DNA from 2 places in the Allobosea sp. P4_C6 genome. Region 2 is predicted to be linked to the other one. Evidence: predicted binding sites of a transcription regulator. Region 2 holds the regulator's gene; the other holds the start of a gene.
The links. The regulator HrcA, encoded in region 2, represses chaperone genes, less so after heat shock. The targets are predictions, from matches to a motif close to GTTAGCACTCNCNNNNNGNGAGTGCTAAC.
Positions count from the first base shown of each region.

Region 1: groES (co-chaperone GroES) is a predicted target of HrcA. The motif match lies at 5,769-5,797, and genes of this name have one in related genera.

Region 1 is NZ_JBFUIF010000004.1:177,070-192,966, reverse strand. It holds gene AC1DVA_RS04765 (L,D-transpeptidase) at 1-150, shown strand, start outside; gene AC1DVA_RS04760 (DUF2076 domain-containing protein) at 254-1,057, shown strand; gene AC1DVA_RS04755 (L,D-transpeptidase) at 1,129-1,926, opposite strand; gene AC1DVA_RS04750 (lipopolysaccharide biosynthesis protein) at 2,093-3,514, opposite strand; gene AC1DVA_RS04745 (DMT family transporter) at 3,796-4,638, shown strand; gene AC1DVA_RS04740 (PaaI family thioesterase) at 4,625-5,107, opposite strand; gene AC1DVA_RS04735 (MarR family winged helix-turn-helix transcriptional regulator) at 5,177-5,632, opposite strand; gene groES (co-chaperone GroES) at 5,860-6,147, shown strand; gene groL (chaperonin GroEL) at 6,196-7,833, shown strand; gene AC1DVA_RS04720 (branched-chain amino acid ABC transporter substrate-binding protein) at 8,170-9,282, shown strand; gene AC1DVA_RS04715 (ABC transporter ATP-binding protein/permease) at 9,661-11,754, shown strand; gene AC1DVA_RS04710 (META domain-containing protein) at 11,794-12,279, opposite strand; gene hisG (ATP phosphoribosyltransferase) at 12,411-13,382, opposite strand; gene AC1DVA_RS04700 (ATP phosphoribosyltransferase regulatory subunit) at 13,379-14,491, opposite strand; gene hisS (histidine--tRNA ligase) at 14,631-15,897, opposite strand, start outside.
Region 2 is NZ_JBFUIF010000006.1:104,997-120,893, reverse strand. It holds gene AC1DVA_RS06295 (class I SAM-dependent DNA methyltransferase) at 1-603, opposite strand; gene AC1DVA_RS06290 (methylated-DNA--[protein]-cysteine S-methyltransferase) at 815-1,714, shown strand; gene AC1DVA_RS06285 (hypothetical protein) at 1,717-3,354, opposite strand; gene AC1DVA_RS06280 (fumarylacetoacetate hydrolase family protein) at 3,510-4,688, opposite strand; gene ugpB (sn-glycerol-3-phosphate ABC transporter substrate-binding protein UgpB) at 4,887-6,212, shown strand; gene ugpA (sn-glycerol-3-phosphate ABC transporter permease UgpA) at 6,288-7,169, shown strand; gene AC1DVA_RS06265 (creatininase family protein) at 7,169-7,918, shown strand; gene ugpE (sn-glycerol-3-phosphate ABC transporter permease UgpE) at 7,918-8,766, shown strand; gene AC1DVA_RS06255 (sn-glycerol-3-phosphate import ATP-binding protein UgpC) at 8,774-9,853, shown strand; gene hemW (radical SAM family heme chaperone HemW) at 10,043-11,242, opposite strand; gene rdgB (RdgB/HAM1 family non-canonical purine NTP pyrophosphatase) at 11,239-11,886, opposite strand; gene rph (ribonuclease PH) at 12,032-12,748, opposite strand; gene hrcA (heat-inducible transcriptional repressor HrcA) at 12,893-13,978, shown strand; gene AC1DVA_RS06230 (DUF3297 family protein) at 14,182-14,430, shown strand; gene AC1DVA_RS06225 (GNAT family N-acetyltransferase) at 14,552-15,088, opposite strand; gene AC1DVA_RS06220 (helix-turn-helix domain-containing protein) at 15,085-15,636, opposite strand.

The DNA of each region.
Region 1 (15,897 bases), on a different contig from region 2:
ATCCGCCTGTTCAACCAGGACATCATCGATCTCTACAGCCGCGTACCGACCGGCACGGCCGTCGTGGTGCTCAACCGCGGCACGCTGCAGCCGAACATGGATGGCGACGAGATCCCGCCGCCGGATGACGATTTCGGCGGCAGCATCTGAAGCGCGCGGCAGCGTGCCGCGGCTTCGGCCTTGATACTGTCACAGGACGGTCCCACCTCTTGAGCGCGGCGCAAGCGATGCCGCGCAACGAGAGGAGATGACGATGACGCCGCAGGAACGCGACGTGATCGCCGGGATTTTCGACCGCCTGAAACAGGCGGCCAGTCAGCCCCGCGACCCCGAGGCTGAGAACTTCATCGCAGAACGCCTGCGCGAGCAGCCCTATGCGCCTTATGCCATGGCCCAGGCGGTCTATGTGCAGGAGCAGGCCCTCACCAATCTGAACCAGCAGGTCGAGAGCCTGCAGGCGCAGCTGCGCGAAGCTCAGACCCGCGCCAGCGAGGCCGCATCCCAGCCGGCGGCCGGCGGCTTCCTGTCAGGCATCTTCGGCGGCGCCAGCCCGCCGCGTGCCGGATCGGTGCCCTCCGTCCCGCCGCGCGGCGACGCGCCCGCGCCGTCCGGCGCCTGGAACACGCAGCCGCAGGGCCAGCCCATGCAGGCGGCGCCGATGCAGGCCGCCGCGTCCGCGCAGCCCGGCCCGTGGAGCAACCAGCCGCAGCAGGCCGCCGGCCGTGGCGGCGGCTTCATGGCGAGCGCCCTGACGACGGCGGCCGGCGTCGCCGGCGGTCTCGTCCTCGGCAACGTCCTGACCAATGCCTTCAGCGGCGCGGGTAACGCTGCCAAGCCCGCGACCCCGGCGGCCGCGGCGGATACGAGCGCCAGCACCAACACCGATGCCGGTGCCAGCACGCAACAGGCGGCCTATGACCAGGGCGCCTCGGACCAGGCAGCGCAGGATCGCTCGGGCTACGACCAGGGTTATGACGGCGAGGCCAGATCCGAGCCAGCGACTTACGAGGACGACGATCCGGGCCTCGATTCCGGCGACGATGACAGCTGGGTCTGACGCCAGCACCGAAACGACAAAGCCCGCCTGAGAAGGCGGGCTTTTTCTTGCGAGCGGCTTTCCGCTCCGCCTCAGATCACCAGCACCTTGGCGCCGACGCGCACGCGCTCGTAGAGATCGGTGACGTCGTCATTGGTCATGCGGATGCAGCCTGACGAGACCGCCTGCCCGATGGTGTTGGGCTCGTTGGTGCCGTGAATGCGGTAGAGCGTCGAGCCGAGATACATGGCGCGCGCGCCCATCGGGTTTTCCGGGCCGCCTGCCATGAAGCGCGGCAGATCCGGCCGACGCTTGAGCATCTCGGCCGGCGGCGTCCAACTCGGCCATTCCGCCTTGCGGGACACCGTCTTCATCCCCGCCCATGAGAAGCCGGGGCGGCCGACGCCGATGCCGTAACGCAGGGCCCTGCCGCCGGGCTGCACCAGGAAGAGGAAACGCTGCGGGGTGTCGATGATGATCGTGCCGGGCTTGTGCGGCCCGTCATAGGCGACCTCCTGCTTGCGGAAGCGCGGATCGACGATCTGCTGGATGCCCTGCTGCGGCTCGACCGGCTCGCCGAGCGCGGCCATGCGGCGGCCAGCACGCGGCTGCCCCGCCGCCTCGAACGGGTCGACCTCGTAGCCGGGCGCAGATCGGACCGTCTGGCCATAAGCGTAGCCGCCGGGGCGGTTGTAGACGGCGCCGCCGCGGCCATAGGGCGTCGGGTCGCGGCCGGTCATCAGCATCTCGATGAAGCCGCCGCCATAATTCGCCCGGCCGCGGGCGGCGGCCATGGGGTCGTTCGAGGCGGCATAGCCCTGCGCCACGGCCGCGCTCGCAGCCAGGGTGCCGGCGACGACCAGCAGCGGAAGCATAATCGTTCGACGCATCACGCAATACTCTCGACATCAACTGCCGGGAGCCTGCGGCGCTGCCTCAAAGGAATGGTGAATCGCCGAGGTTTGCGGGCCGAAACCGTGCCCAAACCGCTCAATTCGCGGAATTAACCTTAGCGCGGCGTCAAATGTCAGGGTGAAGGAAAAGTTGCAGGCGCTATCACCGCGCGCTCTTTCGGGCGAGCCACCGCAGTTTCAGGCCGGTGCGCCAGCGGCCTATATCGCAGGCGAGGATGACAGCCGCATAGGCCAGCCCGCCGAGTACGATCTGAAGCGGCAGTTCCAGCGACGCAGGCAAGCGGTTCTGCAGCGGCCAGACCACCGCTCCCATCACGACACCGGCGAGGACGATGCAGCCGATATCGCGCAGCGGCGGCCAGGATGGCAGCGCGCGCAAGGCCACCGCGCCGGTGACGAGAAACGCCGTGATGAAAGCGGCACTTTGCGCGATTGCGATCGTCCCTGGCGCAAACGCTCCCGGCGGCAGGTAGATGACGGCGAGATTGACCACCAGCCCCACCAGAGCGGCGAGCGCCGCGACGCGCGTACGCCTTTCCAGCAGGAAGACCGGGTAGATCGCCGCCTGGAACAGCGCGATCGCCGCGAAGCCGGGCAGCAGCAATGCCATATGGTGGGCGAAGTGACCTCGGAAACTCGCCGGCACAAAGACCCGCTCGAAGGCCGGCAGCGTCAACCAGAAGCCCAGGGCGACGGGGAGGACGACGGCAAGCACCAACGCCATATTGCGCGCGATGCGCTTCTGCGCTGCCAGCCGCCCCCGCGTCTCGTCGAGGCGGATGACCTCTCGCAGCAGCAGGATCTCCAGCATCGACGCCAGCACGGGGAAAAGCCGCAGGCCGATATCGGAGGCGAGCGAGAAATAGCCGGCTTCCGTAAAACCAAGACGATCCGCCAGGATCGCGCGATTGAGCAGCGGGATGATGGAATAAACGGCGTTGCCGGCCACCAGCGGCAGCGCATAGCGCGCGAAGCTGCGGGCGAGGTCGGCCCGCGCCGCGGCAAAGCCCGGTCCTTCCTCGGCCAGCCTGCGGCGCACGGCGAGCACCGAGACGATGGTGCTGACGAGCCCGCCGAGAAGGACGAGCACGGGATCGCGCATCAGCCACGCCGCGCCGACCATCAGCAGGAGCGCGACGGAACTCCTGACGACGACGAGACGGGCATAGGCGGCATCGAGAAAGCGCGAGCGGGCGATGGCGCCGTGATAGTCGAACCAGCCGGCACCGACGCCCCCGGCGACGGCGACGACGAGCAGGGTCATCGGCAGGCCCGTATCGATGCCGGCCAGCAGCGCCGCGGCCAACAGCGCGCAGAGCGAGAGGCCGATGCCGGCGAAGAGCAGATCGAGGGTCGCACGGATGCCGGGATCGCGATCGCGGCCCGAATAGAAACGGATGACCGAGAGCTTCAGCCAGTCGAGCAGCGCCGTGTTGACCAGGACGACGATCGCGGCGCCGATCGCATAGACCCCGAAAGCTGCGGGGCCGAGGAACAGGGCAACGAGCAGCCCGAGGACGAAATTCAGCCCGGCATTGACGATGAAGGGCAGAAGAACGGTCATCGCCTCTCGGTCACTTCGTCCTGCGCGGCGCTGCGTGGCGGTTCGCGCGATTCGCCCGGCTGCCGCAAGCCTGCCCCGATATGGCCTAGCGTCGACGCCGCACTTTTCCAAGCCGGGAGGTGTCGGCGCCGGCACGTTCGGCGCTTTCACACCTGCAATGGCGGCATTGGGGGCCTGTGCGCCCCTCCCCTATCCGCGCCCCGGGATCGGCCTTAGACGGAGGTTGCTGCCCATGGTCCGCACGGGCGCCTTCCGGAAAGCCATGGACGCGGCCTGACATCATGACCTCGTCGATCGCTCTGCGCGCCGCGCTCGGCATCGCCCTGCTCACCGCCATGGATGCGGTGCTGAAGGGCCAGATGCAGCATCAGCCCTTCGCCCTGGCGCTGTTCATGCGCTTCCTGATGGGCGGCCTTTGCGCGCTGATCGTCCTCGCGATCGCACGCCCACCCCGCCCGACGCGCGCGAGCGTCATCGGCAATGTCGCGCGCATCCCCCTCGTCGTGCTCACGGCCGGCAGCTTCTTCTATTCGATCTCGGTGCTGCCGCTCGCCGAGGCGCTGACGCTGTCGTTCCTCGCCCCGGTCTTCGTCGCGCTGCTCGGCGGCCTGCTGTTGAAGGAGAGGATCGACAAACGCATCCTGCAGGCGCTCGGCTTCGGGCTCGCCGGCATGCTGGTCATGGTCTGGCCGCGGCTGCAGGGCCATGTCAGCGGCGCCAGTCTCGGCGTCGCGGCCGCCCTGTTCTCGGCAGTGAGCTATGCCTTCAACCTGATCCTGCTGCGGCGGATCGCGGTCCGGGAACACCCCACCGTCATCGTCGCCTTCCAGAATGTCGGGCCGGCGCTGTGCCTCGCCGTCCCCGCCGCTTTCGCCTTCGTGCCGATGGGCCTTGCCGACCTCGGGATCTATCTGGTCGCCGGCGCGCTCGGCGTCGCCGGTCATCTCACGCTCACCTCGGCCTATGCCAGGGCGACCGCCTCCCGGCTGGCAGCGATCGAATACACGGCGCTGATCTGGGCGAGCCTGCTCGGCTTCTTCGTCTTCGGCGAGGTGCCGCTGTACACAACCTATCTCGGCGCGCTGCTGATCGTGGCCGGCGCCGTCGCGGTCAGCCGGCGCTAGGCTTCGCCGGAAAGACCAGGCAGGTCTCCGTGCCGTGCGCCAGCAATCTGCCGCGCTCGTCTCGCAGGTTGCCTTCGGTCGTGATCACCGAACCGCCGCGATGGATCAGCTTGCCCTCGCAGCGCGCCGTGCCGCTATCGGGCATGACCGGCCGGACATAGTTCAGCTTCATCTCCAGCGTGGTGTAGCCCTCGCCTGACTTCAGCGTGGAGTGCGCGGCGCAGGCCATGGCGGAGTCGAGGATCGTCGCGGTCCAGCCGCCGTGGATCGTGCCGAGCGGGTTGAAGAAGCGCGCCGACGGCACACCGACGAAGACGACCCTGCCCTCCTCCGCCTCGACCAGATCGAAATCCATGGTCTGGGCAAAGGGCGGGGCCGGCTGGGTGCCGGCAATGATGCCGCGCAAGAAGCTCAGCCCCCCATCCGCAACCAGCACCTCGCGGGACACAACACCAAAGGTCCGATCCATGGTTTCCTCTCCAATCGTGTATCTGCACGATAGAGAGAGGACGGCAGGCGCGTCAATCGGAGCCGTGCGTCAACGCACGTCACGCGCCGCCTTGCGCAGCGCCTTGAGCCCCTCGCGCGTATCGCGCCAGCGCTCCTCGCCGAAGCCGCCCTCGATCTTGTCCTGCGCGGCCCGCCAATAGGGGATCGCGGCTTCGATCGCGGCCCGGCCCTTCTCCGTCACGGCATAGACGGAGGCGCGCCCGCGGCATTCGACCGGCTCGACCATTCCCTCGACCGCCAGCAGCTGGAGATTGCGCGTCAGCGACGTGCGCTCCAACGCGAAGCGCTCGGCCAGCTCGGTCACCGACTTCCATTGCCCCGTGCTCAAGGCCGAGAGCAGCACGAACTGGGTGATCTTCAGTCCGCTCGGGCGCATCGCCTCGTCATAGGCGCGCGTCACGGCGCGCGCCGTCATGCGGACGTGCAGCGCGACGCAGGAACGGGCGATGGCGTCGAGGCGGGGGTCGGGAACGGGTGTCGTCATTCGGCCATCTTAGCGTGTTCTAGCGCTGGCGGCAGCCAGTAGGCGAAGGGCGGCGATGCCGCATCTGGCGGCGTTCACTTTATCGTCGCAGGCTTCCTTGACTCTCCGCGACCCCAAGCCTATCTCCGCGGCATCTGTTAGCACTCCCGTCAGGTGACTGCTAACAGCCTCACCCGGGGCCCTTCTGCGGCGCCCGCACCGAATAAGACCGAGAGGAAGACAGAACCATGAAGTTCCGTCCTTTGCATGACCGCGTCGTGGTCCGCCGCCTGGATGGCGAAGAGAAGACCAAGGGTGGCATCATCATCCCCGAGACCGCCAAGGAAAAGCCCCAGGAGGGCGAGGTCATCGCCGTCGGTTCCGGCGCGCGTGACGAAGCCGGCAAGCTCGTTGCCCTCGACGTCAAGAAGGGCGACCGCGTCCTGTTCGGCAAGTGGTCGGGCACCGAGGTCAAGATCGACGGCCAGGATCTCCTCATCATGAAGGAATCCGACATCATGGGCGTCGTCGGCTGATAGCCGCCTGACCGCTCGCTTCCGTTTCCATTTCAAGGAGTAGCTCTCATGGCTGCCAAAGACGTCAAGTTCTCTTCCGACGCCCGCGACAAGATGCTGCGCGGCGTGGACATCCTCGCCAACGCCGTGAAGGTCACGCTCGGTCCCAAGGGCCGCAACGTCGTGATCGAGAAGTCGTTCGGCGCTCCGCGCATCACCAAGGACGGCGTCACCGTCGCCAAGGAGATCGAGCTCGCCGACAAGTTCGAGAACATGGGCGCCCAGATGGTTCGCGAAGTCGCGTCCCGTCAGAACGACCATGCCGGCGACGGCACCACGACTGCGACCGTTCTGGCCCAGGCGATCGTCCGCGAGGGCGCCAAGTCGGTGGCCGCCGGCATGAACCCGATGGATCTGAAGCGCGGCATCGATCTGGCCGTCGAGGCCATCGTCGCCGACCTCAAGAAGAACTCCAAGAAGGTCACGTCCAACGCGGAAGTCGCGCAGGTCGGCACCATCTCGGCGAACGGCGACGAGTCGGTCGGCAAGATGATCTCGACCGCCATGCAGAAGGTCGGCAACGAGGGTGTCATCACCGTCGAGGAAGCCAAGACCGCCGAGACCGAGCTCGACGTCGTCGAGGGCATGCAGTTCGACCGTGGCTATCTCTCGCCGTACTTCATCACCAACTCGGAGAAGATGGTCGCCGAGCTGGAAGACCCCTACGTCCTGATCTTCGAGAAGAAGCTGTCCTCGCTCCAGGCGATGCTGCCGATCCTCGAGGCCGTCGTTCAGACCGGCAAGCCGCTCCTGATCATCGCCGAGGACGTSGAGGGRGAGGCTCTCGCCACSCTCGTCGTCAACAAGCTCCGCGGCGGCCTCAAGGTCGCGGCCGTCAAGGCTCCGGGCTTCGGRGATCGCCGRAAGGCCATGCTCGAGGACATCTCGATCCTGACCGCCGGCCAGKTGATCTCGGAAGACCTCGGCATCAAGCTCGAGACCGTGACCCTCCAGATGCTCGGCCGCGCCAAGAAGGTGCGCATCGAGAAGGAGAACACCACGATCATCGACGGCGCCGGCAAGAAGAAGYACATCGAGGCCCGCGTCGGTCAGATCAAGGCGCAGATCGAGGAGACCACCTCGGACTACGACCGTGAGAAGCTCCAGGAGCGCCTGGCCAAGCTCGCCGGCGGCGTCGCGGTCATCCGCGTCGGCGGRMCGACCGAGGTCGAGGTCAAGGAGAAGAAGGACCGCGTCGACGARGCCCTGAACGCGACCCGCGCTGCGGTCGAAGAAGGCYTRCTMCCGGGCGGRGGCGTRGCSCTSCTGCGRGCGCTSTCSWCSGTCAAGMCGATCAAGACCSKSAARGACGACCAGAAGACCGGCGTCGAGATCGTCCGCAAGGCGATCATGGCTCCMGCCKYSCAGATCGTCGACAACGCCGGCGATGACGGCGCGGTCGTGATCGGCAAGCTGCTGGAGTCGAAGGACTACTCCTGGGGCTACAACGCCCAGACCGGCGWGTACGGCGATCTGGTCAAGGCCGGCATCATKGACCCGACCAAGGTCGTGCGCACGGCGATCCAGGACGCGGCTTCGATCGCTGGCCTGCTGATCACCACCGAGGCGATGATCGCCGAGCTGCCGAAGAAGGACTCCCCGATGCCCCCGATGGGCGGCGGCGGCATGGGCGGCATGGARTTCTGATCCATCGCTCCAAGCGAACTATGGAAGGCCCGGCGCAAGCCGGGCCTTTTTCGTTTGAGCAAACATGCGCCGCGTCATCCCGGGCGACCGAAGGGAGACCCGGGATCCACGCCGGAGCATCTCCGCCTGAGTTCAGGCATGGATCCCGGATCTCCGCTTCGCTCCGTCCGGGATGACATCAGGATTTCGCGGGAGTGGGCTGGCAGCAGCCATGCGTTTCCCGCCAAAGCTGATGAAAAAGCAGGCAGTGCCCCTCGGCTCGTCATGGCCTATACATGCGACAAGCGATCCACGGCAGGATCGCGCGCATAAGTTGCATGTCGTAGGGAGATGCAAATGAAGAAGTCCCATTTCCTCTCGGGCGTCGCTATCGCGACCGCCTTGTTCCTCTCAAGCCAGGCTGCGCAGGCCGACATCACCATCGGACTTGTCGCGCCGTTGACCGGTCCGGTCGCCGCCTATGGAGACCAGGTCAAGAACGGCGCCCAGACCGCCGTCGACGTCATCAACAAGAGCGGCGGCGTGCTCGGCGAGAAGCTCGTGCTGAAGCTCGCCGACGATGCCGGCGATCCCAAGCAGGGTGTCTCGGCCGCCAACCTCCTGGTCGGCGAGAAGGTCAAGTTTGTGGTCGGCCCGGTGACCTCGGGCGTCGCCATGGCGGTTTCCGACGTGCTGGCGGAAAGCGGCCTGCTGATGGTGACGCCGACGGCGACCTCGCCGGCGCTGACCACGCGCGGCCTGACCAACGTCTTCCGCACCTGCGGCCGCGACGACCAGCAGGCGGAGATCGCCGCGACCTACGTTCTGAAGAACCTGAAGGACAAGAAGATCGCGATCGTCCACGACAAGGGCACTTACGGCAAGGGCCTCGCCGACGCCTTCCAGAAGGGCATCAATGCCGGCGGCCTCAAGGAGGTCGCCGCGCTGACAGTCAACCCCGGCGACAAGGACATGTCCGCGGTCGTGACGCGCCTCAAGGCCGCCAATGTCGATATGATCTATTTCGGCGGCTATCACCCGGAGGGTGGGCTGCTCTCCCGCCAGCTCGCCGATGCCGGCGTCAAGGCGACCATCATCGGCGGCGAAGGCCTGTCCAACACCGAGTTCGCCGCGATCGGCGGCGACCACGCCACGGGCACCCTCTTCACCAACGCCACCGACGCGCTGAAGAACCCGGATTCGGCCCAGGCCGTCGCGGCGCTGAAGGAGAAGGGCATTCCGCCCGAGGCCTTCACGCTGAACGCCTATGCCGCGGTCGAGGTGCTCAAGGCAGCCATCGAGAAGGCCGGCAAGGCGGGGGACGCCAGCGGCGCAGCCAAGGCGCTGCAATCGGGCATGCCGGTCAAGACGGCGATCGGCACGCTGACCTATGGCAAGACCGGCGACCTGAGCTCGCCGAGCTTCGCCATGTACAAATGGGACGCCGGCAAGATCGTCTCGGCCGAGTGACGAACAGGGCTTCCGACCCCGCCGGACCTCCAGCTTCGCGCCCCGGACGAGCATCGCCCGTCCGGGGCGTTTCGTTTTCTGGCTCGAAAAACATGCCCTCGTTTCACCGAACCACGCCGTCATCCCGGGCTCGACCCGGGATCCATCGAGGGCCTCGACGGCGCTCCATGATGGATCCCGGATCTCCGCTGCGCTGCGTCCGGGATGACCCGCGCCTCGACGAAAAGCAGGAGGCAACCAGCGCCTTCCTGCGCCTCGCGAGCGCCTGTCCGTCAGATGACAATTTGCTCATCCAGGCGCATGGCCATTGAAAGGCCCTATCCGCTGCGACATGGTCCGAATCGTGGCTCCCACCGTTTCCCGCCAGGATTTCAGCCCATGCGTCTGTTGAGCATTCTCGTCGCCGTGCTGGCGGTCGTCACGCTGGTCGTCGGCCAGCAAGCCGGATCGGCCGGGCTGATCGGCATGGGCGTCGTTGGCCTGCTGCTCGCGGTGGTGACCTTCCGCTCGCCGAGCCTGTCCTTCTTCCTGCGGATATTTTCGGGCGTCTTCGCCATCGAGTATCTGCTGTTCGGCGCCGCCGCGATCATGGCGCAGGTCGGCTGGTGGTCCGAGGCGCTGCAGATCCCGCCGGCTCCCACGAGCCTGCCGATCACGGTCGGCGTCTTCGGCATCCTGATCTACGCGATCTCCTTCGTGCCGGTCATCGCGCGCATATCGCGGATCGCATCGCCCTATTTCGAATCCGACCAGACCACCACCGCCAATCTCTGGCCGATCGGGCCGTTCAATATCCGCCTCGGCACGTTGGCAGTCGCGCTCTTCGTCTTCCTGATCGTGCTGAACCAGGCGCAGGTCGGCATCACACTGCGGCTCTCGTTCTTCAATCGCGACATGTATGACGCGCTGCAGAACAAGGATGCGGCGGCATTCTGGTATCAGCTCTTCTACGTCTTCTGCATCTGGGCCGCGATATGGGTAGTCGCCAACCTGATCGAGCTCTTCGCCAACTACACCATCCTGATCCGCTGGCGGCAGTTCATGGCGAACGAGTACACGCAGCGCTGGCTCGACCATGCCACGCATTACCGGATCGCGCTCGCCGGCACCGTCGACAACCCCGACCAGCGTATCGCCGAGGACACACGCTCCTTCGTCAACCAAACCTATAATTTCGCGCTGCCCCTGCTCTCGCAGGTTTCGACGCTGGTCTCGTTCTCGATCATCCTCTGGAACATTCCCGTCGCCTTCACCCTGCCGGGCACCTCCCTCGCCATCCCCGGCTACATCTTCTGGGTCGCGTTCTTCTATGCGGCTGCCGCGACCTGGCTGACCCATCTCATCGGACGCCCCCTTATCCGGCTCGAATTCGAGCAGGAGAAACGCGAGGCGAACTTCCGCTTCTCGCTGGCGCGCCTGCGCGAATATTCCGAGCAGATCGCATTGATGGTGGGCGAGCCGACCGAGCGTAGCCATCTGGCCCATCGCTTCGGCGACATCGTCGAGAACTTCTACCGGCTGGTCTGGCGCCGGCTGAAGCTCACCAGCTTCACCCTGTCCTACAACCAGCTCAGCGTGGTGCTGCCCTATATCATTCTTGCGCCGTACTATTTCGCGGGCACGATCACCCTCGGCATCATGATGCAGGTCGCCGGCGCCTTCGACCGGGTGCAGACCGCGCTCTCCTTCATCATCAACAGCTACTCGTCGATCGCGTCCTACCTCGCCTCGATCAACCGCTTGACCTCTTTCGAGACGGCGATCGCAGACGCGCATCACGGGCCGATTTCGGAGGAAGCGCTCGGCCGCGAGACCTCGCGCGACGAGAGCCTGCGCATCCGCAATGCCACGCTCCTGCTGCCGAACGGCAAGCCGATCGTGAAGCTCGGCGAGCTCGATCTCGGCAAGACGCGTTCGACGCTGCTGATCGGGCCTTCGGGCTCCGGCAAATCGACGCTGTTCCGTGCCATCGCGGGCATCTGGCCCTTCGGCGACGGCAAGGTCGGGATTCCCGCCAACGCGGAGATCATGCTGCTGCCGCAGCGGCCCTATCTGCCGCAGGGCTCGCTCAGGGCCGCGCTGGCCTATCCGGCCGAAGAGACAGCCTATGACGACGCCGCGATGTGTGCTGCGATGGACAAGGTCAAGCTCGGCCATCTCGCCGACAGGCTCGACGAGATCGATCTGTGGGGGCAGCGGCTCTCCGGCGGCGAGCAGCAGCGGCTGGCCGTCGCGCGCGCGCTGCTGAGCAAGCCGGACTGGCTCTTCCTCGACGAGGCCACCGCGTCGCTCGACGAGAAGCTGGAAGGCGAGATCTACGGCACGATCGATGCCGAGCTGCCCGAGGCCCGCATCGTCTCGATCGGCCACCGCGCGACGCTGCGCGCCATGCATGACGCCATCGTCATCATGGAGCCGAACGCGGACGGCACCTTCACGCCGACGCCGACAGCAAAAACGCCGGCTGCCTGAGGCAGCCGGCGCGAAACGGTCCGGTCGGGATCGAAACGATCAGAGCGAGCGGCTGAGGGTCAGCTCGCCCGCGGCGCCCTTGAGCACGAGACGCCCATTGACGAGGTCCCAGTTGCGGGTTGCGCGCAGCGCGGTCAGGAAGGCTCGCTCGAATTCGAGCGCGCCCTTGTCGCAGCTGCGCTTCGTCAGCGCGATCGGCCCCACGGCGAGCGCTTGCTGGCGCAGCGGATAGGCCGAAGCCGAGAAGGTGTTGCAGCCGCCGAAGCCGGTGCCGCGCAGGTTCTTGTCGATGAGCAGCGTCGCGCGCCGGTCATAGACCGGCTTGCCGTTGAGCTGAACGACACTCCAGCTCGCACCCAGCGGAAAGGTCTTCTCCTGCTGGGCTTGCGGAATCTCGGTCTGTCCGCCGCCCAGCTCGGAGCGGGACGGCATCTGCTGGCGGCGCTGCGCGGCGGCCTCGCCCGGCATCAACATCGGCAAGGCCAGGCCAGCAAGAACGGCCGCAAGGCCAAGGCGTCGGATCATGATCGTCTTACCTGCATTCACTCGCGCGGCAGCGCGACGTGCCGTCAAAATCGGTTAACACGCCTAGAGGCCAATTGGCTCAGGATCAAGGCTGAAGCGCGGCGGAAAGCATTCCGCTACGGAAAATCGTTTCAGATCCTGGCGTTGAGCCGCTCGAGCAGGCGGTTCGAACGGCGGAAGACATAGGCCGGTGCCGTCACGGTCACGTCGTCGGCGCCGAGCCCGTCGAGATGCTCGACCAGCGCGAACACGACCTTGTCCGGGCAATGCAGCGTGAGCGGCGCGCCGGGCGCAGGCGCGCCAAAGGGAAGACGAGCCCCGAAGCGCTCCTCCAGTGCCGCCAGAACATCCGGCGCGAGAGCGAGGCTCGCGCGCACTTCGCGGACCGTGCGCCCCTCCTCCTCCGCCGCGATGCGGGAGAGGATGGTCCTGGCAGCAGCCTTGGCACGATCGCCCCAGGGCGCCTGCATCGACGCGACGAGATTGGCCTCCGAAGCCAGCATCACGCCGTCATCGAGCACCTTCAGCGCATTGGCGGAGAGCGTCGCGCCGGTGGTGGTGATATCGACCACGATCTCGGCCGTGCCGGCAGCCGGCGCACCTTCCGTGGCGCCGAGGCTCTCGACGATGCGGTAATCGGCAAGGCCGTGCTGCGCGAAGAAGCGGCGGGTCAGGTGCACATATTTCGTGGCGACGCGGAGCTTGCGGCCATGGCGGGCGCGCATCGTCGAGGCGACATCGTCGAGATCGGCCATATTGCGCACGTCGATCCAGGCCTGCGGCACGGCGACGACGACATTGGCATGGCCGAAGCCCAGCGGGGTCAACATCTCGACCGCCGCATCGGCATCCGGGAGCTGCTCGCGGACGAGGTCCTCGCCGGTGATGCCGATATGGGCGGCACCCGAGGCGAGCTGCGCCACGATCTCGGAGGCCGAGAGGAAGGCGACCTCCGCGCCATCAAGCCCCGCGATCGTTCCGCGATAACCGCGCTCGCCGCTGGCCTTGACGAATTTCAGCCCGGCGCGACCGAAGAAGGCGGTGGCGTTCTCCTGCAGCCGCCCCTTCGAGGGCACGGCAAGGACGAGAGGCGCATCGGTCATCGGGCTTCTCCCGTCAGGCGGTCAAGCCAGAGCGAGGCACCGACAGCCGGGATCGGCCGGCCGGCGCCAAGGCGCCCGAGGACGTTGTCGTAACGGCCGCCGCCGGCGACGGGCTTGCCGTCGCCGCGGGCGTCGTCGTGCAGCTCGAAGATGAAGCCGGTGTAGTAGTCGAGATTGCGGGCAAACCCTGCCGAGAACTGGATGGCGCCGACATCGACGCCGCGCGCGGCCAGGAAGCCGGTGCGCTCGTCGAAGGCATCGAGCTGGCGGCCGAGATCGAGCGAAGCCTGATCGGCGAGCGCCCGCAGCGCCGCGGAGGCCGCATCCGGATCGCCCGACACGGCGAGCACCTGGGCGAGCAGCGCCTTGACGTCGCCATTGACCGGGTTCTCGCGCTCGGCGGCGCGCGCCAGGAAACGCTCGGCGATATCGCCCGCCGTGCGTCCACCGACCGTCGAAATGCCGGCGATCGAAAGCACATCCTCGACGAAGGCGCGGGCGGCCTTGGGGTCCTGCCCTTCCAGCGCCTTGAGCAGGCCGGCATGGGCAGCGTCGCCCTCGGCCGCGGGCGGATCGAGCGCATCAACGGCTTCCGCGCCCTTGCCCTGCACGACGGCGCGCACGAGACGGCGGCGCGCGCCCTGCGGCACCGCCAGCCCATCGAGCAGCGCGCCGAGCAGCGCGACATCGCCCATGGCGATGCGCGGCGCCTTCAGCCCGAGCGCGGCGGTGGTGTCGATGGTGAGCGCCATGATCTCGGCATCGGCGGCAGTGGAATCGTCCCGGCCGAAGGATTCGAGCCCGGCCTGCTGGAACTCGCCCGGCTCGCCCGAGCGCATGCGGAAGACCGGCCCGGCATAGGCATAGGACGCCGGCTCGGTCGAGCCCGAGGCGATGTGATCGAGCGCGACGGGGATGGTGTATTCGGGGCGCAGACACCAGTCGCGGCCATCGGCATCCTGCGTCATGAAGATACGACGGCGGATATCCTCACCCGACAGATCGAGGAAGACGTCGGCGGGCTGGAGGATGGCGGGCTCCGCCCGCGCATAACCCTCGCCCGCGAAGAGCGCGATCACGGTGTCGATGCTGGCGCGGCTGGCGGGCACGGCTCGTCCTGTCCTGTTGCGAGCGCCGTCCTAGCAGCGGCGCGACGAATTTTCGAGGGATTTGAGGGAAATGGGTGAATGGAGTTTGGCGGGCTGCGAGAGGCGTCATGCTCGGGTCAAGCCCGAGCATGACGCGCCTTCACGAATGTCGCGCCAGGACCCGCTTCACCCCGTCCACCAGTTCGGCCACCGGCACGGCGAACTGCGCCTCGGCCTGCTTGGCCTTGTGCTCGGCGGAATCCTTGACGTCGCGGCTGGCGGCGGCGAGCTCGGCGCCGAGGATCAGGTCCTTGATGACGACGGTGCCGGCCTCGCGCTCCGACGAGCCCTGAATGACGGCGCAGACGGCGCCGCGCCGGTCGGCATATTTCATCTGGGCGTTGAAGCCGGAAGAGCCGAGATAGAGGTCGGCGCGCAGCAGCGGCTTGCCGTCGGCGTCCTTCGCCTGCCGCAAAGCCGAGACCATCGCCTGATAGCCCGGCATGAACTCGGGCGACTTGTTGTCCATCGCGGTGACGACGACGAGCGGCAGCTCGTTGCGGCTGTCGACGATGGGCGACTTCACCGCCTTCAGCGCGGAGTAAAGCCGAGAGACGCCGATCGAGAAGCCGGTCGCCGGCACGGGCTCGGGCCGGAAGCGTCCGACGAGACCGTCATAGCGCCCGCCGCCCGCGACCGAACCGAAGCGCACGACCTGCCCGTCGTCGTTGGTAACCGGGAAGGTCAGTTCAACCTCGTAGACCGGGCCGGTGTAGTATTCGAGGCCACGGACGACGGAGGGGTCGATGCGGATGCGGCCCGGACCGTAATCCGCTGCACGCAGAAGCTCCGCGATCTGACGAAGCTCTTCCACTCCCTCTAACCCGCGCTGTGAACCGACGACCGCATCGCGAGCGAATGAAAGCGTCATTTCGTCAGATGGCCATGTTTCCTCGCCTGTCGGATCTCCAGCCGGCGCAGACTCACTCCGACGACGAGAAGCCTCGACCAATTCGGGCGTGCTTTCGCGGAAGGCAACTTGGCCTGTTAGAAGGAGGATGCGATTGGCCTGCTCCTCGCCCAGCCCCGCGCCCTTGGTGAAGTCCCCGCTCTCGTCCTTGCGTCCTTCGCCCAGCAGGAGACGCACACCCTCCGGCCCGAACTTGTCGAGCTTGTCGATCGCGCGCAGCACGTTCAGCCGGCGCCCGGCATTCTCCTCGCCGCCGAGCCCGATGGCCTCCATCACGCCGTCGAGCACCTTGCGGTTGTTGACCTTCACGACATAGTCGCCGCGCTTGATGCCGAGCTTTTCCATCGTGTCGGCGGCGAGCATGCAGATCTCGGCATCGCCTGCGACGGTGCCCGAGCCGACGATATCGGCGTCGAACTGCATGAACTGGCGGAAGCGGCCCGGCCCCGGCTTCTCG
Region 2 (15,897 bases):
TCAGCTCCGGCGGGCGAGCCAGATGGTGTGCCCGCCGCAGCTCTGGTCCTCGACAGCATGCGCGACGACGGCAAAGCCGTTCTCGGCCAGCAGCGAACGGTATTCTTCGGGATCGAGGCTGCCATGATAGAGCGGCTCGCCTTCGAAGGTCCCGATCGCCTCGCCATGCGACGGACCGCTGGTGAACATCAGCGCGGCGCCCGGCACGGCATGCTCCGCGAAGACCGGAAACATTCCGCGCTGGTCCTGCGGCGTCAGGTGGAAGAAGCTGTCCCAGGCGATCAGCCCGTCGAAGCGGCGGCCGAGCGCGAGACGGCGCATATCCGCGACCTGCCAGCGATGCGCCGGGAAACGCGCTTCGCACAATGCGATCATCGCGGGAGCCGAATCGACACCGGTGATGGCATGGCCCTCCGCGATCAGATGCCGTGCAATCGGCTCGCCCGAACCGCAGCCGATGTCCAGGATCGAACCGCCGGGCTTCAGGAGCGCGCGGAAACGGTCGAGCCAGGGCCGCTCGAACAGCGCCTTGCCGCGCAGCCCGTCATAAGTCGCTGCATGACGCTCGTAGAGCTCGACGATGGCGGCAGGGGCGGAGGTCATGAAGGGTCTCTTGGCAAGCGAATTTGAGAGAGCTGCGCAAACTAGGCTGGGCGAGCCCGGTCTTGCCAGCTTTCGGGTGGGAACGGCATGGTGCATGCCCTAGATTCGCATCATGACGAACGGTGCGAGGCTCACGATGAATGCTTCCATGAAAACGGCGATGACCCCGACACGCTTCTCCAATGCGGTGTTGGCGCGTGCTGCCGAGGCGATGCCGAGCGAGGCCGATTTCCCCACGACGGCGCCGGGCTCGGACTATGACACGGTCCGGCGCATCCTCTCCTTCATCACCCATAACTGGCGCGAGCAGCCGACGATCGAGGCGATCGCGGATGCGGCCGGCGCGACCCCGACCGATGTCCACCATCTCTTCCGGCGCTGGTGCGGGCTGACGCCGAAGGCTTTCCTGCAGGCGATCACGCTCGACCATGCCAAGGGGCTGCTCGCCTCCTCGGCCAGCGTGCTCGACACCGCGCTCGAAGTCGGCCTGTCCGGCCCCGGCCGGCTGCACGATCTCTTCGTCACGCATGAGGCGATGTCGCCGGGCGAGTGGAAGGCCGGCGGCGGCGGCTTGAAGCTATCCTACGGCTTCCATGTCTCGCCCTTCGGCGAGGCGCTGATCGTGGTCACGGATCGCGGGCTGGCCGGGCTCGGCTGGGTCTCGAACAGCGCCGATGGCGGCAAGGTCGTCGGCGGGCGTGCCGAGGCGCTGGCCGACATGATGCGGCGCTGGCCCCATGCCGATTACCACTATGATCCTGTCCTGACCGCACCTTATGCCGGCCGCATCTTCGAGCCCAAGGCCTGGTCGGCGGAGACGCCGCTGCGCGTGGTCCTGATAGGCACGGATTTCGAGGTACGGGTCTGGGAGACGCTGCTGAGGATTCCGGTCGGCTGCGCCACGACCTATGGCGAGGTCGCCAACCAGATCGGCCGGCCGAGCGCGGCGCGCGCCGTCGGCATGGCGGTCGGTAAGAACCCGATCTCCTTCGTGGTGCCCTGCCACCGCGTCATCGGCAAGTCAGGCGCGCTGACCGGTTATCATTGGGGCCTGACACGCAAGCGCGCCATCCTCGGCTGGGAAGCCGGACAGGCGGCCGCCGCCGGCTGAATTCAGCGCCGCAGATACATGTCCCAGCAGGGCGCGAGCGCGATCCGTTCGCGCCCTTCGAGCGCGTCGGCGAAGAGCTTGCGGATGGCCTCGCGCGCGGTGGTCGGCGGACATTTCGGTGCCAGGATCGCGTCGATCCGTCCCAGCTCCGTCAGCATGTCCGGTTTGAGCGGCGGCGTGCTGCGGCCGGGATCGAGGCCGAGCGGCACGGCGCGGGCGGACACGCGCCGGAGCAGGCGGTTCATCGGATCGACGAAATCGAGCGTGAAGACGCCATTGAGCTGGCGCTTGTTCGCAGCCTCCCAATTGCGGATCGCCGTGATGCCCTGCTGGATCTCCAGCATCCAGGTCGCCTGAGCGTCGATTTCCGCATAGAGGATGTAGGAGGGCAGCAGATCGCGCCGGACGAGATCGCGATAGCTCTCCTGTTGGCTGGCATAGTGCTCCAGCATCCCGGCCGCGCGCGCGGCGATATCCGGTTTCACGCTGACCCGCCCGAGCGGCCCGAGATCGGGCACGTCGAGGCCGGCATAGGTCGGGGCGCTCATGGCGGCACGCATGCCCCGTTCCACGCAGATCACGGCCGAGGGCAAGGCGACCGCGAGCACCAGCACGAGCATCACCGGCCGCAGCCGATCATCGCGACGCTGCCACCATTCGGCGAGGACCGGCAGCAGGATCGGCCATAAGCCGATGAATTCGAGCGAGCCCGTGTTCTGCGTCTCGAAGAAGGCGAGCGCCACAAGACCCACGGCGAGCCAGCCGAGAGGCGAATCCGCGAGGGTCCGCCAGCCCGCAAGGGTGCGCGGCAGCCCGTCCCGCCATGCCGAGAAGGCCAGCGCCGCGAGCAGCAGCAGGGCCGGGCCGATGACGTTGAACTTCACCGAGGCCACGGTCAGGAAGCGCGGCAGCAGCGTGCCGGTGTTGAGCCCGAGCAGCGTCAGGACATTCGCGAGATAGGCCGAGGTCAGCCCGGTCGTGATTTCAAGCAGCGCGAGCGCGGCGATGACGGCGGCTGCGGCCGTGATCGCATCCCGAAGGCGCATGCGCCCGCTCAGCATCGCATAGCCGACAAGCAGCGTGCCCGTGACGGCGCCCGTGATCTTCGCCAGGAAGAGCGCCAGCATCAGCACCGCGACGAGCGCGACCTGAAGGCGGCGCTGCGCGAAGAGCAGCGTCGCGATCAGCAGGTAGAGGAGCATGGCGGCATGCCGGTTGTAGAAGCCGAAGCCGTCGAAACCCGGCATCGGATACAATGAATGCAGGTTGATCGGCAGCGCCGCGAACAGCAGGAAGGGCAGCACGAGCGCCAGCGCCTGCGCGCGCGATCGCCGGGCAACGTCGTTCGCCAGCAAGGCGAGCACCGGCAGCGTCACCGGCAGCAGCGCCCAGTTGATCAGCAGCATCGGCTGCGCATTCGGGAAGAGGGCGTCGAGGCCGGCGGTCAGATAGAAGCCGAGCGGCCCGACAGGCACGAAGAAATCGAGGCTCGGCACTTGGCCCAGCCCGATGCGCCAGGCCGCGTCGAGATAGACAACCGTATCCCAGGCATTCGCACCGATCGGCAGGCGCAGCGGCAGGATCAACCCTGCGACGGCCAGCGCCGCGAAAGCGGCGATCCATAGGCCGGGAGAAAGCATCAGCCGTGCCGCCATACGGCTGCCCCGCGTTTGGGAGTGTCGCCCCCCGATCTCGCTCATCGCCACGCCGAACTCTCCTGGTCCAGCCGGCGCTATGGCAGACAATCCTTACCAGCAGCCTGCTGCGATTGCAGAAACCCCAGCCGGGGCTGCAACTAGAGCAGCCCGCGCTTGGCCAGATGGCGCATCAGATGCGAGGCGCCGAAGGTCCAGGGCTCGCAGGCGTCGGTGCGCTTCATCCGGTTGACGAGGCTGCCCAGCTCCGGCGCGGCGATGGTGACGATGTCCCCGTATTTATGGGTGAAGCCGCCGCCCGGCGCATCGCGGTCCTTGATCGGCGCGAACATGGTGCCGAGATAGAGCGCCGCTCCGTCCGGATACTGATGGTGCGGGCCGATCATCTGCGCGGCGAGGTCGGCCGGGTCGCGGCTGATCTTGGCGATCGAGGAGGAGCCTTCCAGCGTGAAGCCGTCCTCGCCCGCTACCGTCAGCGTCACGGTCGTGCGGCGGACATGATCGAGCGTGAAGCCCGCGTCGAAGAAGCGGATGAAGGGGCCGACGGCGGCGGCCGCGTTGTTGTCCTTCGCCTTGCCGAGCAGCAGGGCCGAGCGGCCTTCGACATCGCGCAGGTTGACGTCGTTGCCGAGCGTGGCGCCGACGATGCGCCCGTCGGACGCGACGACCAGCACGATCTCCGGCTCGGGGTTGTTCCAGCTCGATGCGGGGTGGAGGCCGGCATCGGCCCCCGTGCCGACCGTCGACATCGCCGGGGCCTTGGTGAAGATCTCTGCGTCCGGGCCGATGCCGACCTCGAGATACTGGCTCCAGGCCCCCTGCTTGATCAGCACCTCCTTGAGATGCATCGCCTCGGGCGAGCCGGGCTTGAGCTTGGAGAGGTCGTCTCCGATGAGTTTTCCGATCTCGGCCCGGATCGTCGCGGCAGCCGCCGGGTTGCCGCGTGCCTTCTCCTCGATCACCCGCTCCAGCATCGAGACCGCGAAGGTGACGCCCGCCGCCTTCACCGCCTGCAGGTCGAGCGGGGACAAGAGCCAGGGCCGCTTCGGATCGCGGCTGTCCACAGGGGTGTTGGCGAGGATGTCGGCCAGGGACCCGAGCGTCTCGCCCTGGGCCGCCCGCAGCGCCGCGGCCGGATCGGCGCTCTCGCAGAGGTCGCGGCTGGTCGGGAAAGCGGCGGTGATGTCGACGACCTGCCCGTCTCGCAGCGCCACCACGGCGGGGCCGCCGAGATCGGGGCGCCAGACCCGGCCGACGAGCGCGGCCGCAGCGGAATCCGTCGGCAGGGTTGCGGTCACGGCAAGGTCGAGCTTCGGCATGATGCGGTCCGGAAACGAGTTCGAGTCGGGAGCGCAGATCAGCCGGTTATGCGCGAATGCGCAAGCCGTACCGCGACCATAGGCGCATTGCGGTAGGCGTCATCGATTTGTCATTGAAATGTCGCCTGCGCTTCATGCTAGCTTGCGCACCAACGACAAGAACCGCGGCGGGGTCCGCCCGCGGAAGGGAGATCGTCCATGACCATCAAATCGCGCATCCTGATGTCGGTAGCGGCCTTCGCGCTCGCCGGCGCCTCGCCTGCCCTGGCACAGACCGAAATCCAGTGGTGGCACGCGCTGACCGGCGCCAACAATGACGTCGTCGTCAAGCTTGCCGAGGACTTCAACGCCTCGCAGAAGGACTACAAGGTCGTTCCGGTCTACAAGGGCTCCTACCCCGACACGCTGAACGCCGGCATCGCCGCCTTCCGCGCCGGCCAGGCGCCGCATATCCTGCAGGTCTTCGAGGTCGGCACGGGCACGATGATGTCGGCCAAGGGCGCGGTCAAGCCGGTCCACGAGATGATGAAGGAAGCCGGCGAGAAGTTCGATCCGAACGCCTATCTGCCTGCCATCACCGGCTATTACTCGACGGCCAAGGGCGAGATGCTCTCCATGCCGTTCAATTCCTCGTCGATGGTGATGTGGTACAACAAGGACGCCTTCAAGAAGGCGGGCCTCGACCCCGAGAAGCCTCCGAAGACCTGGCCCGAGACCTTCGAGGCCGCCAAGAAACTGAAGGCCGCCGGCTTCGACAAATGCGCCGTCTCGAACGCCTGGGCGCCCTGGGCCAATATCGAGCAGTTCGGCGCCTGGCATAACGTGCCGCTCTCGACCAAGGTCAACGGCATGGCCGGCTTCGACGCCGTCATGAACTTCAACCAGAGCCCGCTCTTCCTGAAGCACTGGACCAATCTGGTCGAGCTGCAGAAGGACAAGACCTACGACTATTCCGGCCGCACCAACAACGGCGAAGGCCGCTTCACCTCGGGCGAATGCCCGATCTTCCTGACCTCCTCGGGCTTCTTCGGCAACGTCAAGGCGAACGCCAAGTTCGACTGGGGCAATGCGGCGATGCCGTATTATCCGGAAGCCGCGGGCGCTCCGCAGAACTCGATCATCGGCGGCGCCTCGCTGTGGGTGATGGGTGGCAAGAAGCCTGCCGAGTACAAGGGCGTCGCCAAGTTCTTCACCTTCCTGTCGGATGTCGACCGCCAGGTGAAGCTGCACACCGAGTCGGGCTACCTGCCGATCACCAAGGCAGCCTATGAGAAGGTCAAGGCGTCGGGCTTCTACAAGGACAAGCCCTATCTCGAGACCCCGCTCCTCGAGCTGACCAACAAGGCCCCGACCGACAACTCGAAGGGCCTGCGCTACGGCAGCCTCGTCCAGATCCGCGACATCTGGTCGGAGGAGCTGGAGGCGGCGCTGAACGGCCAGAAGACGCCCAAGGCGGCGCTGGACGCAGCGGTCGAGCGCGGCAACCAGATGCTGCGCCAGTTCGAGCGCACCGCGGCGCGCTGATCCGACTGCCCTCTTGCATCCATTGGCCATCCCGGACAAACCCGTCCGGGATGGCCGTCTCGTCCAAGGAAGCCGATGCAGAAGAACGCCTACTTCAAGGGGCTGACCATCCCCTTCCTGCTGCTGGCGCCGCAGCTCGCGATCACCATCGTGTTCTTCTACTGGCCGGCGAGCCAGGCGGTCTGGCAGAGCTTCCTGCTTGAGGACGCCTTCGGCACCTCGACCGAGTTCGTCTGGTTCGAGAACTACCAGACGCTCTTCGCCGACCCCGGCTATCTCAAGGCCTTCATCAATACGGCGATCTTTTCGACCTTCGTCTGCGTGCTGTCGCTGTCGATCGCGCTGCTCTTCGCGGTGATGGCGGATCGGCAGCTCAAGGGCGGCGAGGTCTACAAGACCCTGCTGATCTGGCCCTATGCTGTCGCGCCCGCCATTGCCGGCGTGCTCTGGATCTTCATGTTCGATCCTTCGCTCGGCATGCTGGCGCGCGGGTTGCAGTCGCTCGGCATCGCCTGGAACCCCCGGCTCAACGGCAATGACGCCATGCTGCTCGTCATCCTCGCCGCGACCTGGAAGCAGATCAGCTACAATTTCCTGTTCTTCCTCGCCGGCCTGCAATCGATCCCGAAAAGCGTGATCGAGGCGGCGGTGATCGACGGCGCCCGGCCTATGCGCCGCTTCTGGACCATCGTCTTCCCGCTGCTCTCGCCGACGACCTTCTTCCTGCTCGTCGTCAACATCGTCTACGTCTTCTTCGACACCTTCGGCATCATCGACACCGTGACCGGCGGCGGCCCCGCTGGCGCGACCGAGACGCTGGTCTACAAGGTCTTCGCAGACGGCAAGGGCGGCTCCAACCTCGGCGGCTCGGCGGCGCAGTCCGTGATGCTGCTCATCATGGTCATCGGGCTGACCGCGGTCCAGTTCCGCTTCATCGAGCGCAAGGTGAGCTACTGATGGCGTCCGTGCTCTGGCTAGAACTGACCGCCGAGGAGCTGCGCGCCAAGGCCGCGGGCGATGCCATCGTCGTCCTGCCCGTCGCCTCGGTCGAGCAGCACGGGCCGCATCTGCCCGTCGGTGTCGACACCATCCTGTGCAGCGGCGTCTGCAAGGCGGCGGCCGAGCGCGCCGGCGATGTCGACGTCGTGGTCACGCCGACCCTGTGGTGCGGCATGGCCGAGCATCACATGGCCTTCGGCGGCACCTTCACCTTCGACATCCCGACCTATCGCGCCGTGCTGCTCTCCCTCCTCAAGAGCATCGAGCGCCATGGCTTCCATCGCGTGCTGATCGTCAACGGACATGGCGGCAACATCGCCGCGCTGACGGCCTTCCTGCCCGATTTCGCGCGTGAGACGCGGCTGCATATCGAGGCGACCACCTATTTCCTGCTGGCCGAGGCGGCGCTCCCGCCGTTGCTGGAGGATCAGCAGGCCGTGCAGCATGCCTGCGAGGTCGAGACCTCGATGATGATGGTGCTGGCGCCGGGATCGGTCCGCGATGCCCGTCTCGGCGAGGCTTTCGGCGCGCTCGACGGCCTGCCCGGGCGCCCGACCGTCTCACGCCACCGTTCCTTCCGGGACATGACCGAGACCGGGGTGATCGGCGACGCCCGCCGTGCCACGACGCAGAAGGGCCAGGCCTGCCTGGATGCCTGCGCCGAGGCTCTGGCCGGGCTCCTGCGCGAGATGGGGAAGGGGATCTGATGGTCGAGGACCGCCGCCTGGGCGACGCGATCGCCTATGTCATCCTGACGATCGGCGTGCTGATCGTCGCCTTCCCGGTCTGGCTGACCTTCGTCGCCTCGACCTGGGACGCCGCGACCGTGATCAACGGCCAGATGCCACTCTATCCCGGCCCGTATTTCCTCGAGAACTACAACCGCATCCTCTTCATCGGCACCTCCGGCACGACGCGCGAGCCGGTGATCGGCATGATGTTCAACTCCTTCGTCATGGCGATGACGATCGCGCTGGGCAAGATCTTCATCTCCGTGCTCTCGGCCTATGCGGTGGTGTACTATCGCTTCCCGTTCCGCATGGCGGCGTTCTGGACCATCTTCATCACGCTGATGCTCCCGGTCGAGGTCCGCATCTTCCCGACCTTCAAAATCGTCTCCGATCTGAACATGCTCGACACCTATCAGGGCCTCGCCGTCCCGCTCATCGCCTCGGCGACGGGAACGCTGCTGTTCCGGCAGTTCTTCATGACGATCCCGGACGAGTTGCTGGAAGCGTCGAAGATCGACGGCGCCGGTCCGTTCAAGTTCTTCAAGGATACGCTGCTGCCGCTCTCGATCACCACGATCGCGGCGCTCTTCGTGATCCAGTTCATCTATGGCTGGAACCAGTATCTCTGGCCGCTGCTGGTGACGACGAAGGACTCGATGCAGACCATCGTCATCGCCATCAAGAAGATGATCGTCACCACCGACGCCCTGACCGAATGGCAGCTCGCCATGGCCACCGCCATGCTGGCGATGCTGCCGCCCGTCTTCGTCGTCATCGCCATGCAGAGGCTCTTCGTAAAGGGCCTGGTCGAAACCGAGAAGTAATCCGCGAATGGCCCAGGTCACCCTGAACCACGTCAAGAAGGTCTATGCCGGCGGCGTCGAGGCCGTGAAGGGCGTCTCCTTCGACATCCCCGATGGCGGCTTCTGCGTGCTCGTCGGCCCCTCCGGCTGCGGCAAGTCCACGCTGCTGCGCATGGTCGCCGGGCTGGAGACGATCTCCTCGGGCGAGGTCGCGATCGGCGACCGCGTCGTCAACCAGATCGAGCCGGCCGACCGCGACATCGCGATGGTGTTCCAGAACTATGCGCTCTACCCGCATATGAACATCTACGACAACATGGCCTATGGCCTGCGCAACCGCGGCACGCCGAAGGACGAGATCGACAAGCGCGTGAAGGAAGCGGCGCGTATCCTGGCGATCGAGCCCTTCCTGGAGAGGCGGCCGCGCCAACTCTCCGGCGGCCAGCGCCAGCGCGTCGCCATGGGCCGCGCCATCGTGCGCAAGCCGCAGGTCTTCCTCTTCGACGAGCCGCTTTCGAACCTCGACGCCAAGCTGCGCGTGCAGATGCGCGTCGAGATCAAGAAGCTGCAGCGAGCGCTCGGCGTCACCTCGATCTACGTCACCCACGACCAGGTCGAGGCGATGACGCTTTCCGACAAGCTCGTGGTGATGAATGGCGGCCAGGTCGAGCAGATCGGCGTGCCGGCCGAGGTCTACCGCAAGCCGGCCAGCAAGTTCGTCGCGACCTTCATCGGCTCGCCGCCGATGAACATCCAGCCCGGCACAGTGGACGGCCCCGGCATCGTGGCGCTCGGCGACGCCATCATCGAGGTCCGGGACCTCCGCGAGGATCTGGCGGCGCAGACGCCGGTCGAGGTCGGCCTGCGGCCGGAGGATATCGAGATCGCCTCGGAAGGGCAGGCCGGATCGCTGCCCTTCGACGTGGAGTTCATCGAAGAACTCGGCGCGACCCAGCTCTTCCACGGCAAGCTCGCCGGCCATCCTTTCGTGATGCAGGCGGCGACGGGCGAGGTCGCGGCGCAGGAAGGCCGGCTCTGGATCACGGTCGATCCAGACAAGATCCATGTCTTCGATCCGAAGACGGGCGTGCGGCTGGGCAGGCGCTGAGCGGGTTTCGCATCCTCCACGTCATTCCGGGGCGGGCGAAGGCCCGAGCCCGGAACCCAGAACCAATAACGTCTGAGTAAAGAACGCCACGCTTGCGTCTCTCCAAGAAACGCATCGGTTCTGGGTTCCGGGCTCATCGCTGCGCGATGCCCCGGAATGACCGCGGAGGTTCCGGAGGCCGTAAACCGCTCAAGCCGCCAGATCGGCGACCAGCGCGTCGAGCAGCAGCGCGCCATCCGGCGTCGCGGCGAGACGGCCGCCGGGGCGGTGCATCAGCAGCTTTTCGTCGATCAGGCTCGCGACGCGCTTGGCATTGAGCTCGCGGCCGGCGAGCGCCTTGAAGACGGCCGGATCGATCCCCTCGACGAGGCGAAGCCCCATCAGCAGGTACTCGTCGCCCTGCGCTTCCGAATTCAACAGCTCGTCCTCGACCAGCGCGTGGCCTTCGGCCTCGACACGCTCAAGCCAGATTTCCGGTCGTTTCTCGGTCGAATGCGCCATGCGGCCCTGCGCCGTCACCAGGCGGCCATGCGCGCCGGGGCCGACGCCGGCATATTCGCCATAGTGCCAGTAGACCAGGTTGTGCCGGCATTCCGCGCCCGGCCGTGCGTGGTTCGAGATCTCGTAGACCGGCAGGCCGTGCCGGGCCGTGATCTCCTGCGTCGTCTCGTAAAGCGCCGCACCGGCATCATGATCGGGAATGGCGAGCTTGCCCGCCCGGAACAGCCGTTCGAAGGCGGTGCCGGGCTCGATCGTGAGCTGGTAGAGCGAGAGATGCTCGGCCGCATGGCTGATCGCGAGCTCCAGCTCGGCACGCCAGAGCGCAGGCGTTTGCAAGGGCGAGCGGGCATAGATCAGGTCGAAGGAGTAGCGCTCGAAATATTTGCGCGCGATCGCGACGGCCGCCAGCGCTTCCTCGGCCGAATGCATCCGGCCGAGCGCCTTCAGGTCGGCATCGTTCAGGGCCTGCACGCCGAGCGAGACGCGGTTGACGCCGGCCGCGCGGAAATCGCGGAAACGGCCGGCCTCGACGCTGGTCGGATTCGCCTCCAGCGAAACCTCGCAGTTCGGGTCGACGGCCCAGTGCTCGCCGATCGCGTCGAGGATCGCGCCGACGGTGCGGCCTTCCATCAGCGAGGGCGTGCCGCCGCCGAAGAAGATCGACGAAACGGTGCGGCCGGGCGCCAGCGCGGCGCGGTGGGCGATCTCGCGGCGGAAGGCGGCGATATAACGCTGCTGGTCGGGCGGTTGCAGCCGCACATGCGAGTTGAAGTCGCAATAGGGGCACTTGGCGAGGCAGAACGGCCAATGCACATAGACGGCGAAGCCCGCATCCGCGGTCGGATGCAAGACGCCGGGCCGCTCGATCAGGGCGGCCGAGGGGCTCACGCCGGCTTCCTCAGGCAGGTGGCGGCGAGCGCGTGGAAGGCGCGCGCACGATGCGACAGGCCGGGCGAGCCATCGGCGGGAATGCCGTGCTTCTCCTGTGCGGTCATCTCGCCGAAGGTCTTGTCGTGGCCATCAGGCAGGAAGATCGGGTCGTAGCCGAAGCCGCCTGCACCGCGGACGTCGTGAGTGACGGTGCCGAAGACGCGCCCCTCGAACAGCTCCTGATGCCCGTCCGGCCAGGCGATGACCAGCGCCGAGACGAAGTGAGCCTTGCGCTGCCCGGGCGTGGTCGCGCCGCGCTTCGCCAGCTCCATCTGCACGCGTGCGATCGCCGGGGCGAAATCCTTGCCCGGCCCGGCCCAGTTGGCCGAGAACAGGCCGGGCGCGCCGTCGAGCGCGTCGATGCAGACGCCGGAATCGTCGGAGAGCGCCGGCAGGCCGCTGGCTTTGGTCGCAGCGACCGCCTTGATCGCCGCATTCTCCGAGAACATGAACCCGTCCTCGACCGGCTCGGGCAGACCGAGCTCGCCGGCCGAGACGAGCTCGATGCCGTAGGGCGCCAGCAGCTCGCGCATTTCGCGCAGCTTGCCTTGGTTATGGGTCGCGATCACGACCTTGCCGGAGAGGAGGCGGTGGTTCGACATCGGTATCTCTCGTTACCCGCCTCGTCATCCCGGGCTTGACCCGGGATCCATCGAAGGGTGTCGCAACTCTACGATGGATTCCGGATCTGCGCTTCGCTGCGTCCGGAATGACGGTGTTGTTCGATTGCTTGTGCGATCGGCCGGATCAGGCGACCGCCGCCTTCTGCAGCGCGACGAGCTTGCTGACGCCACCTTTGGCCAGCTTGAGCAGCGCGAGCAACTCCTCTTCCGAGAACGGCGCGCCTTCCGCCGTGCCCTGCACCTCGACGAGGCCGCCCGTGCCGGTGATGACGAAATTCGCGTCGGTCTGGGCGCCGGAATCCTCGACATAGTCGAGATCGATCACCGGATTGCCGGCGACGATGCCGCAGGAGATGGCGGCGACATGGTCCTTGAGCGGGTTGGTGCCCTTGAGCAGGCTGCGCCCTTCCATCCATTTCAATGCGTCATGCAGCGCCACCCACGCGCCGGTGATCGAGGCCGTGCGGGTGCCGCCATCGGCCTGCAGCACGTCGCAATCGACAACGATCTGGCGCTCGCCGATCGCGGTGAGGTCGACGACCGCGCGCAGCGAGCGGCCGATCAGGCGTTGAATCTCCTGCGTGCGGCCGGAGGGCTTGCCGGAGGTGACCTCGCGGCGGGTGCGCTCATGAGTGGCGCGCGGCAGCATCGAATACTCGGCGGTGACCCAGCCCTTGCCGGTGCCGCGCAGCCACGGCGGCCCCTTTTCCTCGACGGTCGCGGCGCAGAGCACCTTGGTCTCGCCGAACGTCACCATGCAGGAACCCTCGGCATAGCGAACCACGCCGCGCTCGAGCGTGACCTTGCGCATCTCGTCTGCGGCGCGTTTGGAGGGTCGCATGAAATAATCCTGTCTTGCGGAGAAGTGGCGGCTTGTAGGCGCTCATGCCGCGCTCGGCAAGGCGCCGGCCCTGTTTCACCCCTTGATCCGCGCCTCCTGCATGACGACAATAGGGTTGGAACGACGGTTCGCCCGAACAGGTTCATGAGCGCCCATACGCCCCGCCCCGAGACGATGAGCGGCCTGGTCGAGACCGACCAGCGCTCGCGCGAGATTTTCCGCCAGATCGTCGACGGCTACCTCGCGACCGGGGAGCCGGTCGGCTCGCGCAATATTGCCCGCCTGCTGCCGATGGCGCTGTCGCCCGCGACGGTGCGCAACGTCATGACCGATCTGGAGCTGGCCGGGCTGATCTATGCGCCGCATACTTCCGCCGGGCGCCTGCCCACGGAACGGGGCCTGCGCTTCTTCGTCGACGCGATGATGGAGGTCGGCAACCTCACCTCGGACGAGCGGGCGCGCATCGAGGCGCAGATCCGGGCCGGGGCAGGCCATCGCAATCTCGACCAGACATTGACCGAGGCCTCGGCGCTGCTCTCCGGTCTCTCGCGCGGCGCCGGCGTGGTCGTGACGACCAAGGCCGATCCGCGACTCAAGCACATCGAATTCGTCCGGCTCGATCCGGCCCGCGCGCTCGTCGTCCTCGTCTCGGAGGACGGCGCGGTCGAGAACCGCCTGCTGGCGCTGCCGGTGGGTTTGCCCGCCTCGGCGCTGGTCGAGGCCGCGAACTTCCTCAACGCCCGCATCCTCGGCAAGACGCTGGCGGACCTGCGCGGCGAGATCGCGGGGCAGCGCGCGCTGATGGAGCGCGAGCTCGACGTGCTGACCGCGCGGCTGGTGGAGAGCGGCATCGCGACCCAGTCCGGCCCCGGCAGCGACCGGCATCTGATCGTGCGCGGCCAGGCCAACCTGCTCGAGGACCTCCGGGCGCAGGAGGACCTGGAACGAATCCGCATGCTCTTCGGCGATCTCGAGACGCAGACCGATGTCATCGATCTCCTCACCCGCGCCGAGCAGGGCGACGGGGTGCGCATCTTCATCGGTTCGGAGAACAAGCTGTTCTCGATGTCGGGTTCCTCGATGGTGGCGGCGCCGTTCCGCGATGCCGAGCAGCGCATCGTCGGCGTGGTCGGCATCATCGGCCCGACGCGGCTGAACTACGCCCGTATCGTCCCGATGGTCGACTACACCGCCAAGGTCGTCGGCCGCCTGCTCGACGGCGAGCGCTGAGGCGCCGGGCCATCGCCGTCATCCCGGGCTTGCCCCGGGATCCATCGCCGGGCGCGGCACTCTTCGATGGATTCCGGATCGGCGCGGCTTCGCCGCTTGTCCGGAATGACGACAGGTTTTCACTTGAAGAATTTGGCTTCCGGCGCGGATGCGGCTAGGTGTGCGCGAAAGCGACCCGTTTGCGAACACCCAAGGCCAGATCCATGTCAGACCAGCTTCCCGACCGTCTTTCCGTCAACCCGGACAGCCCCTTCTACAACGCCGACGTGCTGGCGCGTGACATCGGCATCCGCTTCAAGGGCGTCGAGAAGACCAATGTCGAGGAATATTGCGTCTCCGAAGGCTGGGTGAAGGTCGCGGCCGGCGCCGCCAAGGATCGCTTCGGCCGGCCGATGACGATCACGCTCAAGGGCCCGGTCGAGCCTTATATCCGCGGCAACGTCGAGAGCTGAAGCGCGCCATTCCCACCGCCGTCATTCTCGGGCTTGACCCGAGAATCCCAGGCAAGACGAAGCGCTGGAGCCTCCACCGGCAAGAGATGCTCGGGTCAAGCCCGAGCATGACGCCTGTCACTCAAGCGAGGCTCTTGTAGAAAAACGTCGAGCCGCAATCGGCACCATCAGGCATCAGCGCATAGCGCGGGATGGTACCCGCTTCCGTCCAGCCGAGCCGATTGTAGAGCCGCCGCGCCGCGCCGTGCTCGTCCGTATCGAGCACCAGCAGGTCACGGCGCTTCTCGCGCGCGATCGCCTCGGCCCGCTGCATCAGGGCCTCGCCGATGCCCTGCCGACGCGCGCGCGAATGCACCAGCACCTTGGCGATCTCGGCCCGGTGGGGCTGGTTCGGTTTGCCGATCAGGTGAAGTTGCGCCGTGCCGACGAGGCCGTCCGCCGCGCGCGCGCCCAGCAGGACAACCTGCCCGCCCGCGACGCCAGCCGCGACATCGCGCCAGAAGCGCTCATAGTCCGCCGTCGTGTTCCAGTTCATGAAGCCGACCGAGGCTCCGTTGGCGACGCAGTCGCGCAGGATTTCGGACAGCGCCGGAATGGCGGCCTCGGCAGCCCGGGCGTCGAAGACGTCGATGGCGACGGAGAAGCTGACCGCGTTCATGCGATATGTCCCGGAAAACTGCCGCGCCCGGCGGCGAGGATGACGACGTAGCGGACGGGCACGGCGCCCGGATTGCTGTAGATGATGGCGCCGCGCAGATGCATCTGCAGGCAGTCACCCTCGGAAAGCGCGTGGCCGGTCCCCTCGACCGTCAGGTCGAGCCTGCCTTGCAGCACCCAGACCTGCTGGTCGAGTGGAGGGGCACCCGTCGCGTTGTCGAGGCGGACCTCGGCGCCGCCCGGCAACTCGACCTCGACGATCTCGAAGCCCGATCCCGTGCCGCGCGGCGAGACGTTGCGGCGCAGATAGCCGCTCGCCGGATCGCGCCAGACCGGTTGGGCAGCGCGCTGCGCCAACGGCCCGGTTCCCGCTTCCTCCTCCAGCAGCGCCGAGAGCGACAGGCCGAGCCCGGAGCCGAGGCGGACCAGCAGCGCGGCGGTGGGGCTCGATTCGCCGCGCTCGACCCGCGAAATCATCGCCCGGCTGACGCCGCTGCGCTCGGCCAGCACATCGAGCGTCAGGCCATGGCGCTGGCGGGCCGATTTCAGGCGCTGCCCAGGCGCCGGTCGATTTCGGTGTCGCTCTCAAATTCCATATTGAGAGAATAATTCTTAGATAATGGAAATTGCAAGAGACAACGTTCAGGATGTCCGCGCTGAAGCCTCTGCCGTCATCCTGGGCGTGACCTGGGGTCCATCGGAAGGTGCCGGCGATCCACGATGGATCCCGGATCTGTGCTTCGCTCCGCCCGGGATGAGGCCGCGGCTCCAAAGCAAAACAGGCCTCCGGAAGGGTCTCTCGAGAGGCCG